2 regions of the Photobacterium sp. BZF1 genome follow, and region 1 is predicted to be linked to the other one. Evidence: predicted binding sites of a transcription regulator. Region 1 holds the regulator's gene; the other holds the start of a gene.
What was found. The regulator MetJ, encoded in region 1, represses methionine synthesis genes. The targets are predictions, from matches to a motif close to TTAGACNTNTANANGTCTAA.
Positions count from the first base shown of each region.

Region 2: the regulator MetJ is predicted to act here: its motif matches at 2,507-2,526, upstream of metH (methionine synthase).

Region 1 covers NZ_JACSOF010000014.1:9,741-17,700, reverse strand. Annotated here, with positions in the region: gene priA (primosomal protein N') at 1-450, opposite strand, end outside; gene rpmE (50S ribosomal protein L31) at 686-898, shown strand; gene BIZ37_RS04625 (malic enzyme-like NAD(P)-binding protein) at 1,204-2,454, shown strand; gene metJ (met regulon transcriptional regulator MetJ) at 2,550-2,867, opposite strand; gene BIZ37_RS04615 (O-succinylhomoserine (thiol)-lyase) at 3,045-4,211, shown strand; gene BIZ37_RS04610 (bifunctional aspartate kinase/homoserine dehydrogenase II) at 4,212-6,629, shown strand; gene metF (methylenetetrahydrofolate reductase) at 6,960-7,850, shown strand; gene BIZ37_RS04600 (PadR family transcriptional regulator) at 7,910-7,960, opposite strand, start outside.
Region 2 covers NZ_JACSOF010000081.1:18,309-26,268, reverse strand. Annotated here, with positions in the region: gene metA (homoserine O-succinyltransferase) at 1-854, shown strand, start outside; gene BIZ37_RS17850 (sodium:proton antiporter) at 1,094-2,383, opposite strand; gene metH (methionine synthase) at 2,587-6,258, shown strand; gene lysC (lysine-sensitive aspartokinase 3) at 6,339-7,721, opposite strand; lysine riboswitch at 7,831-7,960, opposite strand, start outside.

The DNA.
Region 1 (7,960 bases):
CGTCCCCTGGCGTAGCATGGTCAGCACCTGAACCTGACGCGGAGCTCGCTTGAGGGCGGTCAAAGGCTGATTGTGGCCTGCTTCGGTCAGTTGCCACATTTTCAGTGCAGAAGGCGCAGCCTCCCGCCCTTTTCGCAATAGGGCAGGCATCGCATTGGCAAGGCTGTCACCCAGGGGGTATTGATAATATTGGCTTGCCCAGGTTAGCAACTTGAATAGGCTTGGCCCCCACAAAGGTACAGCATCCAATACTTGGTGGATAGGTTTGAGCTGGTTGAGGGGAAAGTCGGAGCTATCGGTCAGAGCCATGACTATCCCAACCAGTTGCTGTCGCCCAAAAGGTACTTTGACTCTGCCACCGATCACTGGCTGCTGGTCAGCTTTGACCAAGTAATCAAATTGCTTGTCCAGGGGGACAGGAAGGGCCACTCGGGCGATGTTGGGCGTCATATCTAACCGCTAAATCCGCATGTACTAAGATAGAGAAGTGTACCTTGCCCAGCCTCGGGCGGCAAAGCGGCGAAAAAAGGCGCATATTGGTTGATCTGGGCAGAATGATTGATTACTATACGCCGCCTGAATTTGACGTATTGGCGGTCTTGCCGTTACGTTTTTGATATTAACGACGTGTGGTGCCCGGCTTAGGATCGGGAGAGCGACACGGCCTTACTTTTGAGGTTATCCCATGAAACAAGGTATTCACCCAGAGTACACTGCAGTAAACGCTCGTTGTTCTTGCGGCAACACTTTCGTATTTAACTCTACTATGGGTAAAGACATCAACCTTGATGTATGCGACAAGTGTCACCCATTCTACACTGGTAAGCAGCGTCAGGTTAGCTCTGGTGGTCGTATCGACAAATTCAACAAGCGTTTCGGTGCGCTTTCTAGCAAGTAATTTGCCAGATGAATTTCGAAAAAAGGGATGCGCAAGCATCCCTTTTTTTATCCCTGTCCGAACCCTTCTTTTATTCCATCATTTCGTTTGCTCCATTCCCTATCTGTATCCCTATTTCAGGTAAATTGGCGATTCCCTCTTAAAGTGAATACTTGAACCGCAATATTCCCCATTGATGTTGAACATTCGGTCCGGGAATCATTGGATCGACCAGATGTTCGGTGCTAGGATTTTGTGCTGCCATAGAATATGATCTATGTCCAAATTCCAAAATAAAGTCACCTCCAGCCAGGATTTCGAACACTATGTCTGAAGATTTTCGCCAACAGGCCCTTCATTACCACGCATACCCAGTACCGGGAAAAATTGCTGTCGAGCTCACCAAGCCAGCTAATACCGTAGAAGATCTCGCCCTTGCTTACAGCCCAGGTGTGGCTGAGCCAGTACGTGAAATCGCTCAGAACTCAGAAAATGTCTACAAGTACACCGGTAAGGGCAACATGGTTGCCGTGATTACCAACGGTACAGCTATCCTTGGCTTGGGTAACCTTGGCCCGCTGGCTTCTAAGCCGGTAATGGAAGGTAAGGCGCTGCTGTTCAAACGTTTTGCTGGCCTGGACTCTATTGATATCGAAGTGAAGCACCGTACTATTGACGAGTTTGTCGATACGGTTGCCAATATTGCTGATACGTTCGGTGGTATTAACCTCGAAGATATCAAAGCCCCTGACTGTTTCGAAATCGAAAAACGCCTGATTGAGCGCTGCCACGTTCCAGTATTCCATGATGACCAGCACGGTACGGCGATTGTGACGGCTGCGGGTATGCTCAATGCCCTGGAGCTTCAGGGCAAGAACATCAACGAAGCGGTGATTGTCTGCTTGGGCGCGGGTGCAGCGGCTGTGGCTTGTATGGAACTGCTTATCAAGTGTGGTGCCCAGCGCGAGAAGATTTACATGTTGGACCGTAAGGGTGTGATCCATACCCGCCGTGACGATATCAACGAGTACAAGCAGCTGTTTGCCAATAACACCGACAAACGTACCCTGGAAGATGTGATTGAAGGTGCGGATATCTTTGTTGGTGTCTCTGGCCCTGATCTGCTTGCACCTGAAGCGCTGAAACTGATGGCTGACAAGCCTGTGGTCTTTGCGTGTTCTAACCCTGATCCTGAAATCAAGCCAGAGCTAGCCCATGCGGTACGTGATGATTTGATTATGGGTACCGGCCGCTCGGATTACCCGAACCAGGTCAACAATGTTATCTGTTTCCCATTCATTTTCCGTGGTGCCCTCGATGTGCGTGCGAGTGAAATCAATGATGAAATGAAACTGGCGGCGGTTGATGCTATCCGTGCGCTGGCCAAAGAGCCGGTACCGGCCGAAGTGGTTGCTGCCGCTGGTGCAGACAAGCTTGAATTTGGCCCGGAATACATCATTCCTAAGCCAATGGACCCACGCCTGCTTCCACGCGTTGCTAAGGCCGTTGCCCAGGCTGCTGTAGATTCTGGCGTTGCCCAAATTGAGATGCCGATTGGTTACATGGAAGCAAAATAAGTTTCGTATTAAGCCAAGCAAAGAAAAACCAGCCACAAGGCTGGTTTTTTTATTGTCATATTACGCTGACATCATGGTGACCCAGTCGCCGGCGATTATTCGTTGATGTCTTCGTAGGTGATCCCCATCTCTTCCATCAGCGCTTTCGCTTCTGCTGGAAGATCGTCTGGGCGGTCTTTACGGATGTCATCATCGGTTGGAAGCGGTTGGCCAGTGTAGGCGTGCAGGAAGGCTTCGCACAGCAACTCACTGTTGGTAGCATGGCGTAAGTTGTTGACCTGACGGCGGGTACGCTCATCGGTCAGGATTTTTAGAACCTTCAATGGAATCGAAACTGTAATTTTTTTTACTTGTTCGTTTTTCTTACCGTGTTCCGCGTAAGGGCTAATGTATTCGCCATTCCACTCTGCCATTTTTTACCTTCTCAGCGATATAAAAGTGATGAAATATAGTATGCCTGAATTTTAGCGGGATTTACCGCCATAAGCAAAGACATATAGACGTCTAGAAGTGTTGACGTCTTCGGTGTTTATCGTTATGTTGTTGCATAAAAGTTATTCGCCAGGGCCACCCTGACAAGGAAAGTAAACATGAGTGACAAGAAGCTAGCTACCGTCGCTGTTCGCACCGGCATCGAATCTGATACCCAGTACAACGCTGTGGTACCCCCTCTCTATTTAACCTCGACCTACAGCTTTCCGCAATTAGGTGAGGTACCAGAATTTGATTATTCCCGCTCAGGTAACCCGACCCGTAACACACTGGCTGATGCGTTGGCAGAGCTGGAAGGGGGAGCGGGTGCTGTGGTGACCAACTGCGGGACTGCGGCAATCAACCTATTGGCTTCAGCGTTAATTGGCCCGGACGACTTGATTATTGCCCCTCATGACTGCTACGGCGGCACTTACCGCCTGTTTAATACCCGTGCGGCCAAGGGTGATTTCAAAGTACGTTTCATTGATCAGACGGATCCAGAAGCTGTCGCCGAAGCACTGGCCCTAAAGCCTAAGCTGATTTGGGTCGAAACCCCGTCAAACCCATTGCTACGTATTGTCGATGTTACCGAGATTTGTGCGGCGGCCAAGCAAGTGGGTGCGCTGGTGGCGGTTGATAATACTTTCCTGTCTCCGATCCTCCAGCAGCCGATTGCCCTTGGTGCCGATTTTGTTGTCCATTCCACGACGAAATACATCAATGGTCATTCAGATGTCGTCGGTGGGGTATTGATTTCCAAGCAGGCGGAGCATGCCGAGGAGATCGCCTGGTGGGCAAATTGTATTGGTGCCACCGGTGCGCCGTTTGATGCTTATATGACCTTGCGTGGCCTGCGTACCTTGGCACCAAGGATGAGAATGCATGAAGAAAACAGCCGTCAGATCCTGGCTTACCTACAGCAGCAACCGTTGGTAGGGAATATTTACCATCCAAGCCAACCAGAGCACCCTGGCCATGCGATAGCACTCAAGCAGCAAAAGGGCTTCGGTGCAATGCTGAGCTTTGAGATTGCCGGTAGTATGGCGCAGCTTGAAGTATTTGTTAAAACGCTAAACTGTTTCTCATTGGCGGAATCACTCGGTGGCACGGAAAGCTTGATTTGTCACCCGGCAAGTATGACCCACCGTGCTATGTCGGATGAAGCCCAAGCCGAGGCTGGACTGAAACCGTCCCTGCTGAGGCTATCGGTTGGCCTTGAGGATCCGGAAGATTTGATTGCCGATCTGGAGCAGGCTTTCAACAAAGCGGCGGAGGTAGCGTAAATGAGTCATCCTGTTACGCGTCAATTGCACAAGTTTGGCGGCAGCAGCTTAGCTGATCCAGAGTGCTACCTAAGGGTGGCCGAGATCTTGCGTGAGTATTCCAGCGAAAATGATTTGGTCGTTGTATCGGCGGCAGGTAAAACCACTAACTGCCTGATCGAATGGCTTGAACTACTGGACAAGGATGGCCGTCAGGCCCATGAGGCTTTGCAGTCTCTGCGTAGTTTTCAGCAGGGGCTGATTGAGTCGCTGCTTGACGGTGAGGTAGCGGATGAACTGTTGACCCAGTTGCACCTTGAGTTAGGTGTTCTGTCGGGTATGGCCGAAAAGCCACAGTCAGAGGCTGAACAAGCCAAGGTGCTTGGTCACGGTGAGCAGTGGTCAGCCCGTTTGTTGGCCGCTTTGCTAACTAAACAACAACTACCTGCAGCCAACCTTGATTCTCGCCGGTTCCTTCGGGCCGAGCGGGCCGCACAGCCGGAAGTTGACCGTGCGCTATCTTGGCCGCTGCTCAAGGAGCAGCTCGCTCAGTACAGTCAACAGCGTGTCGTGATCACCGGCTTCATGGCACAAAATGGCGCGGGCGAGACTGTACTACTCGGCCGTAACGGTTCGGATTATTCGGCAACCGTGATTGGCGCCCTGGCTGATGTTGATAGGGTGACAATCTGGAGTGATGTGGCTGGGGTTTACAGTGCTGACCCGCGTAAGGTTGCAGATGCTTGCCTACTGCCTTTGCTACGCTTGGATGAGGCCAGTGAACTGGCCCGCTTGGCTGCGCCTGTTTTGCATAGCCGTACCTTACAGCCCGTTGCACAAAGTGCGATTGACCTGACATTGCGTTGCAGCCACCAACCGGAGCAAGGCTCGACCCGGGTGGAACGGGTACTTGCGTCAGGACGCGGGGCCAAGATCATCACGTCACTTGATGAGGTGTGCCTGATCGAACTATCGGTGACCCGCGCCCATGATTTTGCCCCTATTGCTACAGATATCGAGCGCTTCCTGCAGCGGACCCAACTACAGCCGCTTGCCAGCAGCTTTGAGCCTGATAAAGGCCGGGTGCAACTGGCCTATACTGCCGAGGTCGTTAACAGCGTTCTGGCCCAGCTTCAGGATAGCGGCATTGCCGCCGAACTGCGTTTGCGCGAGGGTTTCTCTCTGGTCGCTGCGGTAGGGGCCGGCGTGGTGAATAATGCGGTGCATTGCTATGGCTTCTACCAGCAACTTAAGGGGCAGGCGCTAGAGTTTATAGCTGAGTCTGAATCGGGGTTGAGTTTGGTCGCGGTATTGCGAAAGGCCGATACCGATAGCTTGATCCAGGGGATTCACCAGAACTTGTTCCAAGCCCAGAAGCGGATTGGTCTGGTGCTTTGTGGCAAGGGCAATATCGGTAGCCGGTGGCTGGAGCTATTCGAAACCGAGAAAGCCACATTGGAAAAGCGCCACGGTATGAGCTTTACCCTGATTGGTGTCGTCGATAGCCGCCGTCATTGGATTGATTTTGACGGTATTGATGTTAGCCGTGCCCAACATGCCTTTGACGATGAGTCAGTAGAATATAGCGGTGATCAATGGTTGTCGGTGCTGGCACACAATACCTATGACGATGTCATCGTGCTTGATGTGACGGCCAGCAGTGAGTTGGCAGCGCGTTACCCACAAGTGGCGGAGTCTGGTTTGCACCTGATCTCTGCTAATAAGGTGGCGGGTTCGGCTTCGGGAGAAGCTTATCACCAGGTGATTGATGCCTTTGCCAAGAGCAGCCGCTTCTGGCTCTACAATGCAACGGTGGGGGCAGGCTTGCCTGTTAACCACACGGTACGTGACTTACGTGAAAGCGGGGATGAAATCATCGCTTTGTCGGGGATCTTCTCCGGCACCCTGTCTTGGCTGTTCCAGCAATATGATGGCTCAGTGCCATTCTCCCAGCTGGTTGAGCTGGCCTGGCAACAGGGGTTGACCGAGCCGGATCCGCGCCATGATCTGGATGGCAGTGATGTGATGCGCAAGCTGGTGATCCTAGCCCGTGAGTCAGGCTTGTCATTGGAGCCTGAGCAGGTCAAGGTGGAAACACTGGTACCAGACGCATTGGCATCACTTGGGGTCGATGATTTCTTCGAGCAATCTGTCGAGCTTGATGAGTTATTGCATGAGCGCCTGCGAAAAGCGCAGAAAGAAGAGAAGGTACTGCGCTATGTAGCCCGCTTGGATCGCCATGGCAAGGCCGTTGTTGGTATCGAGGCGTTGTCTCGTGAGCATGCCCTGGCCAATTTACTCCCTTGTGACAACATCTTTGCCATCGAGAGTCGCTGGTACCGTGACAACCCATTGGTGATCCGCGGGCCGGGTGCAGGCCGTGATGTGACGGCTGGTGCGCTGCTCTCAGATATTAACCGTCTAGCGGCAATGCTGTAAGCCTTTGCCGAGGACTACGGGCGATGAATGCAAGTGAAATTGGCTAATGGTGATGCTGGTAATTGGTGTAATTCACTAGTTATGCAAAACCACCCAGTTCAAGTTGCCAAAAAAATACCGAAATACCATAAAGCCCGCTATCAGCGGGCTTTTTTATGGCCTGCCAATGTTGAAGATCATGCAATTTGAAGTTGAAAAATATTCATGATCATCATGTTGACATTAAATTGGTTACAAGACATTCTGTAGACATATAGACGTCTAAACGGTTATTTCAGATGTCATCAGTTTAGGGAGCGGCCGAGCGCCAACAAGAGTAAGGAATGGATTATGGGGTATTCATACGCAAGCCACTTGGATTCACTGAACCAGAACATTGCAGACATTGACGGTAACATCAATGTGTCTTTTGAGTTCTTTCCACCAAGCAGTGAGCAGATGGAGCAGACGCTGTGGAATTCCATTCACCGCCTGAAAACGCTGCAGCCTAAATTTGTCTCAGTGACCTACGGTGCCAATTCGGGTGAGCGTGACCGTACCCACTCGATCATCAAGGACATCAAGGATCAAACCGGTTTGGTGGCTGCGCCACACTTGACCTGCATCGATGCGACCCGTGACGAATTGCGAAGCATTGCCCGTGATTACTGGAACAACGGCATCCGTGATATCGTTGCCCTGCGTGGCGACCTCCCTGAGCAAGGTGTCAAACCAGATATGTATGCGGCGGACTTGGTTGAACTGCTGCGCTCGGAAGCTGATTTCGACATCTCGGTTGCGGCCTATCCTGAAGTCCACCCGGAGGCCAAGAGTGCGCAGGCTGATCTCATCAACCTCAAGCGCAAGGTCGATGCCGGTGCCAGCCGTGCTATCACCCAGTTTTTCTTTGATGTGGAAAGCTACCTACGCTTCCGTGACCGCTGTGTGGCGGCGGGTATTGATGTGGAAATCGTGCCGGGGATCCTGCCTGTCTCCAACATGAAGCAGGCCAAACGATTTGCCAATGCCAACAATGTTAAAATTCCAGGCTGGCTTGAAAAGCAGTATGAAGGACTGGACGATGATTTGCTGAGCCGCCAGATGGTGGGTGCCAGTAATGCCATCGACATGGTAAGGGTGCTGAGCCGGGAAGGGGTGAAGGACTTCCACTTCTATACCCTAAACCGTGCCGAGCTGACCTATGCTATCTGCCACACGCTAGGGGTTCGTGCCAAAGCATAATCACACAGATAAAAGAAAAGCCGCTTTAAGCGGCTTTTTTTATGTTCTTTGGTTACGGCTTACAGGGCAACTGGGCTACCTGCCGAATCCATATCCTTGAGCTCGGCCAA
Region 2 (7,960 bases), on a different contig from region 1:
GTCAGGAAATCCGTCCTCTGAAGGTGCTGCTGCTTAACCTGATGCCAAAGAAGATTGAAACGGAAACCCAGTTTCTGCGTCTGCTGTCCAATAGTCCGCTGCAGGTCGATGTTGAATTGCTCCGTATAGACAACCGGCCTACCAAGAATACGCCGACTGAGCATCTCGACACCTTCTATCGCCAGTTCGAAATGGTGAAAGACCGCAACTTCGATGGCTTGATAGTAACGGGTGCTCCGCTTGGCTTGGTGCAGTTTGAAGATGTGCTCTATTGGGAAGAAATCCAGACCATCATGAACTGGGCCAAACAGCATGTGACTTCAACGCTGTTTGTGTGCTGGGCAGCCCAGGCTGGCTTAAAACTGCTGTACGATCTGCCTAAGCGTACCCGCAAGGAGAAGTTATCAGGGGTCTATTGGCACCGTATTCATGATTGCCACAACCCGATCCTGCGTGGCTTTGATGATTCATTCTTGGCGCCACATTCCCGCTTTGCCGACTTCTCACCAGAGTATTTGGAAGAGCATACTGATCTAGATATTCTGGCGACGTCTGAGCAGGCCGGTGTGTACTTGGCTGCGACCAAAGACAAACGGAATGTGTTTGTAACCGGTCATCCGGAGTATGATGTTGATACCCTGCATAATGAGTATGTCAGGGATGTTGGGGAAGGAATGGAGCCAAATGTACCGGTGAACTACTACCCGGACAATAATCCAGATAACCCACCCATTGCCAGCTGGCGTAGCCATGGTCACCTGCTGTTTGCCAACTGGCTAAACTACTGTGTCTACCAGCAGACTCCTTATGACTTGGAGCATTTCTCGGAAGCCAACTTCACCACAGATGAATAGTTTGTTGCCGAATAACACAATACTTGCAGAGTAGGTGGCCATCCAGCTTTACGTATGCGGCCCATGCACTAGGATAAAATTTCAAAACCTACCCGCCAGGGACGGCGGGTTGGAGCGACATGGATGTCACTTTGCGCTTTTGAAATTTACATTCTGGTGCTTGGGACGTTCTTTCAACTGCAATAGAAATAGTTCCCAGCTAAAAAAAGACCTGCCGAAGCAGGTCTTTTTTATCGTAGCTATTTACTTGGGCTATTTTCGGCTTCCCACAATTTGGCTTTGTGGATCAGCGGGGTAATCGTCGACCCCTGAATCAATATAGAGAACACGACTACCGAGTAGGTCATCACCAGCATAATTTCCCGCACATCAATGTTCTTGTCAGGGATCACCATCACACCTGCCGGCACTGCCATCGCCATCGCAAGGGCCAGGCCACCGCGTAGGCCACCCCAGGTCAGGATTCTAACCGACATCGGGTTGTAGTCGCGGTAGCGGTTGAAACCGACGTAGGAGAATTTTACGCTGAGGTAACGGCTAAGCAGTACTAGCGGTACAGCGATGACCATCAAGACCCAGTCTTCCTGGTGGAAGCTGAACTGCAGCATGCTCATACCAATCAATAGGAACAGTACGCCATTGAGGAACTCATCGACCAGCTCCCAGAAGTGGTCGAGGTGTTCTTCACTTTCCTTCGAGAAGCCAATATAGCGGGTCCAGTTACCGATCATGATACCTGAAACTACCATAGCCAATGGTCCTGAAACGTGGATGACATCGGCAAATACGTAGCCGGCAGTCGGTATGCCCAGCGTGAGCAGTAGTTCCATTGAGTGGTCATTGGTCGAGCTGATCAGGTAATGGAAAATAAGGCCTAGGGCGAAACCGTAGGCGATACCGCCAATAGCCTCTTGCAGGAAGAGTTGGCCAACACCAAGAACGGTAGGGGCTTCGTTACCAAAAGCGATGGTAAATAGGGTAACGAAAATGACAAGGCCGAAGCCGTCATTGAATAAAGATTCGCCCTCAATTTGGGTAGAGATACGCTTTGGCGCATCGAGTTTTTTTACAATAGCGAGCACGGCAATCGGGTCAGTTGGCGAGATCAGCGAGCCAAAGATCAAACAATAGATCAAATCGAGCTGGATACCGAGTACCTGACAAATACCCCACAGGGAAAAGCCGATAAAGAAGGTTGAAAATAAAGTGGCGGCAAGCGCAAGTGTGGTGATTTCCCACTTTTGATCTTCTAGGTGGGGAAGTTTGATCCCCAAACCACCCGCAAACAGCAAGAAACCTAGAATCCCTTTGAGCAAGAAGTTCTCGAAGTTGATTTCGCCAAGCTGGCTTGCAGCAATGTCTTCTAGGTGGAACCAGCCGTTATGCCCGGCAACAATGATGCCCAGAGATAGCACCAACGCCCCAGCAGTAATGGCGATAGTGGTCTGCATTTTTCCTATTTTACTGTTTATAAAAGCGATCAGCATTGCTGCTGCCGCCAGGAAACAGAGGGTGCTGTAAACTGACATCCAGTGACCTCGATGGTAATTGAAAGTAAAGCTGAAAATTGTGTCAAAATATAAATCTATCGCTGCCCGATAGCTATCTTTAATTTCTTACAATGAGTTAAAAATTAATCAACGAAAAGCCCTTTAGACGTCTAGATTTCCATTTTTGCTATGGTAGGATGTGAACTAGCTGTAACATTAGATAAGGAAGTAAAGCGGTGTTGATGGGCAAGGATTTACTAAATAAGCGCTTGGCAGAGCAGATCCTGATCATTGATGGTGGCATGGGCACCATGATCCAGGGCTACAAGCTGGAAGAGCAAGATTACCGTGGTGAGCGTTTTGCCGATTGGCACATGGACCTCAAGGGCAACAACGATTTACTGGTACTGACCCAACCACATTTGATCAAGGATATTCATGCCTCATACCTTGAGGCTGGTGCGGATATCCTAGAGACCAATACCTTCAACGCGACCACCATCGCGATGGCCGATTATGAGATGGAAGCGTTGAGTGCCGAGATCAACCTCGAAGCAGCCAAGCTTGCCCGTCAAGTGGCCGACGAGTGGACGGCAAAGACACCGGACAAGCCGCGATTTGTGGCCGGTGTGCTGGGCCCGACCAACCGAACTTGTTCCATATCGCCGGATGTAAACGATCCTGGTTTCCGCAATGTTACCTTTGACCAGTTGGTCGAGGCGTATGCCGAATCGACCCGCGCATTGATCGAGGGTGGCTCAGACATCATCCTTATCGAGACGATTTTCGATACCCTCAATGCCAAGGCGTGTGCCTTTGCGGTCGATACTGTATTTGAAGAGTTGGGCTATTCGTTACCGGTGATGATTTCCGGTACGATCACCGATGCATCAGGCCGCACCCTGTCAGGCCAGACTACCGAGGCATTTTATAATGCCCTACGTCATGTTAACCCTATTTCATTTGGCCTGAACTGTGCTCTTGGTCCTGATGAGTTGCGCCAGTATGTCGAAGAGTTGTCGCGCATCTCTGAATGTGCCGTCTCTACCCACCCAAATGCCGGTCTACCCAATGCCTTTGGTGAATATGACTTGTCTCCGGAAGAGATGGCGAGCCATATCAAAGAGTGGGCGGAAAGCGGATTCCTAAACTTAGTCGGTGGCTGTTGTGGCACCACGCCAGAACATATTCGCCAGATGGCCGAAGCAGTGGCAGACATTGCGCCTCGGGCGTTGCCTGAGCTACCGGTTGCCTGCCGTTTGTCGGGTCTTGAGCCGCTGACCATTGAAAAAGATACCTTGTTCGTCAACGTAGGCGAGCGAACCAACGTGACCGGTTCGGCGCGCTTCAAACGCCTGATCAAAGAAGAATTGTATGACGAGGCGCTGGAAGTTGCCCGCCAGCAGGTAGAAAACGGTGCCCAGATCATCGACATCAACATGGATGAAGGGATGCTGGATGCCGAAGCGTGCATGGTGCGATTCCTCAACCTGTGTGCTTCCGAGCCAGAGATTTCCAAAGTGCCTATCATGGTCGACTCCTCGAAGTGGGAAGTCATCGAAGCTGGCCTGAAATGTATCCAGGGCAAGGGGATTGTTAACTCTATCTCGCTCAAGGAAGGCAAAGAGAAATTTGTTGAGCAGGCCAAGCTGATCCGCCGCTACGGTGCAGCCGTGATCGTGATGGCGTTCGATGAAGTGGGCCAGGCTGAAACCCGCCAGCGCAAGCTGGAGATCTGTACCAATGCCTACCGTATCTTGGTCGATGAAGTTGGCTTCCCGCCGGAAGATATCATTTTCGATCCGAATATCTTTGCGGTTGCGACCGGCATCGAAGAGCACAACAACTACGCGGTTGATTTCATCGAAGCGGTAGCCGACATCAAGCGCGATCTGCCCCATGCCATGATTTCTGGTGGCGTCTCTAACGTCTCGTTCTCTTTCCGCGGTAACAATTACGTCCGCGAAGCTATCCATGCCGTATTCCTGTACCACTGTTTCAAGAACGGTATGGATATGGGGATCGTCAATGCTGGTCAGCTTGAAGTGTACGACAACGTACCGGAGAAGTTGCGTGAAGCGGTAGAAGACGTAGTCCTGAACCGCCGTGATGACTCGACAGAGCGCCTGCTGGATATCGCTGCGGAATATGCCAATAAAGGCGTGGGCAAGGAAGACGATGCGTCAGCACTTGAGTGGCGTACCTGGTCGGTAGAAAAGCGCCTTGAGCATGCCTTGGTCAAGGGGATCACCGAGTTTATCGTTGAAGATACCGAAGAAGCTCGACTCAATGCCTCCAAGCCGCTTGAAGTGATCGAGGGGCCGTTGATGGATGGCATGAACGTGGTTGGTGACCTGTTCGGTGAAGGTAAGATGTTCCTGCCGCAGGTAGTGAAGTCTGCTCGGGTAATGAAACAAGCGGTTGCCCACTTGGAGCCTTATATTAACGCTGCGAAACAAGCGGGTGCGACAAACGGTAAGATCTTGCTGGCAACAGTAAAAGGCGATGTCCACGATATCGGCAAGAACATTGTGGGCGTTGTACTCCAATGTAATAACTACGAAATCATCGATCTTGGTGTGATGGTGCCGTGCGAGAAGATCCTTAAGGTCGCCAAGGAAGAGAATGTCGATATCATTGGCCTGTCTGGATTGATTACACCTTCCCTCGACGAGATGGTCCATGTGGCGAAAGAGATGGAGCGCCAAGGCTTCGACCTGCCGCTGTTGATCGGTGGTGCGACGACATCCAAGGCTCACACTGCAGTGAAGATCGAGCAGAACTACAGCCATCCGGTGGTGTATGTAAATAATGCCTCCCGTGCTGTTGGCGTGTGTACCTCGCTGCTGTCTGATGAATTGCGTCCTGCTTTTGTCGAAAAGCTTGATGCCGACTATGTCAGGGTACGTGACCAGCATAGCCGCAAGCGTCCAAAGACCAAGCCGGTTTCCCTGGATGTTGCACGGGCAAACAAGGTCGCGATTGATTGGAATAGTTACACCCCGCCGGCACCTCTGAAATCAGGTGTGCAGGTCTTCGATGACTTCGATGTTGCTACCCTGCGCCAGTATATCGACTGGACCCCGTTCTTTATGACCTGGTCGCTGATGGGTAAGTATCCAGCTATTCTTGACCATGAAGAAGTGGGTGAGGAAGCGCGTCGTTTGTTTAAAGACGCCAATGACTTGCTAGACAGGGTTGAGCAGGAAGGCTTGCTCAAGGCGCGGGGGATGTGTGCTATGTTCCCGGCCAATAGTGTCGGAGATGATATCGAGGTGTACACCGATGAGTCGCGCACTGAAGTGGCCAAGGTACTACACAACTTACGCCAGCAAACCGAGAAACCGAAGGGCTTCAACTACTGCCTATCGGACTACATTGCGCCGAAGGAAAGCGGGAAAGCCGATTGGATTGGTGCCTTTGCGGTCACCGGCGGTATTGGTGAACGTGAGTTGGCCGATGCCTACAAAGCGGCGGGCGATGACTACAATGCGATTATGATCCAGGCCGTGGCCGACCGTTTGGCAGAAGCGTTTGCCGAATACCTGCACGAGCAGGTGCGAAAGGATATCTGGGGCTATTCGCCGGATGAAGATTTGTCCAACGATGATCTGATCCGTGAGAAATACCAAGGGATCCGCCCTGCACCGGGCTATCCGGCATGTCCTGAGCATACCGAAAAAGGGTCGCTGTGGGAGCTATTGCAGGTAGAAGAGACCATCGGTATGTCACTGACGACCAGCTATGCTATGTGGCCGGGTGCGTCTGTCTCGGGTTGGTACTTCTCTCATCCAGACTCGAGATACTTTGCGATCGCCCAGATCCAAGATGATCAGCGTGACAGCTATGCTGATCGCAAGGGCTGGGATTTGGTCGAAGCCGAGAAATGGCTGGGGCCGAACCTCAACGGCTAATAGATTTTCTTCAACAACAAAAAAGGCGCTCATTGAGCGCCTTTTGCTTTTCTACTAATCAGAATCTTATCGGTTTCGTCTTACTCGAACAAACCGTGGTGCAAGACTTTGATCACCTCGCGTGATTCTTCCGTCTTCACTAGGAAGCACAGGTTGTGGGTGCTGGCGCCGAAGCAGATCATGCGTGGGCTGTAGTCATCCAACCGGCTGAATACCTGGGTTGCTGCGCCTGGGGCATCACCAAGCTCGTTACCAATCAGGGCAACCAGGCAAAGGTCTTGCTCGACTTCCACGCGGCAAAGCTTGCTCAGTTGTTCCATTGCCGTTGCAGGCAGGCTTGGCGCGCCGCCACCGGTATCGGTTTGATCCAATGTCAGTGACACGCTGACTTCAGAGGTGGTGATCAAGTCAACTGAAATCTTGTGCTCAGCAAGAATGCGGAATACCTCAGACAAGAAGCCGTAGGCATGGAACATGTTTAGGCTGGTCAGGGTAACCATGGTCTGGTTACAGCGCAGGGCGAGGGCGCGGAACTTAGGCGGCTCGCTCACTTGCTGGCGGATCCATGTGCCGCCTTGTTCAGGCGCCTTGGATGATCCAATGAAGACAGGGATCTGCTGGCGAACTGCTGGCAGCAAGGTCGACGGATGGAGGATCTTGGCACCGAAGTTAGCCATTTCAGAGGCTTCGCTGAAGCTGATTTCGCTTATTGGCTTGGCATTAGCAGTGATACGCGGGTCGGTGGTGTACATGCCCGGTACGTCAGTCCAGATCTCTAGGGTTCCTGCACTGATAGCTTCGGCAACAAGAGCTGCACTGTAGTCACTGCCGCCACGGCCAAGGGTCGTAGTTTCCCCGTTAGCGTCTGAACCGATAAAACCTTGGGAGACGATAACTGTCTCGCCTTCCAGCAATGGCTGGAGCTGGGCATCAGCAAGCTGGCGGATAGTGTCGACTTCCGGGATAGCTTTGCCGAACTGGCTGTCGGTACGCATGACAGAGCGAATATCGAAACGTTGGGCTGTCGCCCCCATTTCGTTAAGAATTTGGGTAAATAAGTGCGTCGACAACAGTTCACCATGGGCAACTAACTGATCGGTCAGTTTGGTCGATGGTGCTTCTGCGGCCTGTTCAGCAAGGCTTGCCACGTTATTGATAAGTTGTTCTATGTGGCCAGTGACAGCATCTGGCTGGGCCAGGTTGTCGATAATATTCTGGTGAATAGAGGTCAATTTATGTAGCCGTTGGGAGCGCTGCTCGTTATCGGCAATTCCGTTTGCAAGTTCAACTAACAGGTTGGTAACGCCGGAACAAGCACTGATCAAAACTACTTTAGCAGCAGGGTTGTCCTTAATGATCGTGGCACTTCGGCTCATGGCGGCATGATCGGCTACGCTAGTACCGCCAAATTTCGCTACGGTTATCGGTGGAGGAATAGTAAAGTTATTTTCGACAAAGCTCACAACGAGTCTCCCAGTATTAAAGAGTATATACGCAATTAACAGGGGGCTCGGGATGGTAGTCCCGACAAAAAAGTCAGGAGAGCAAAAAGGTAAGATGTAAACCGATACAACAACCAGAAGCTCCCCACCTATTCATTACCAGGGTGAATAGGTGACAGCCAGAAGGATTCAACCTTCGTAGCCGATACGCCATGCCCCCTGTCATGTCGTATCTCGGCGTTACTCCCCCTCTCCAGACT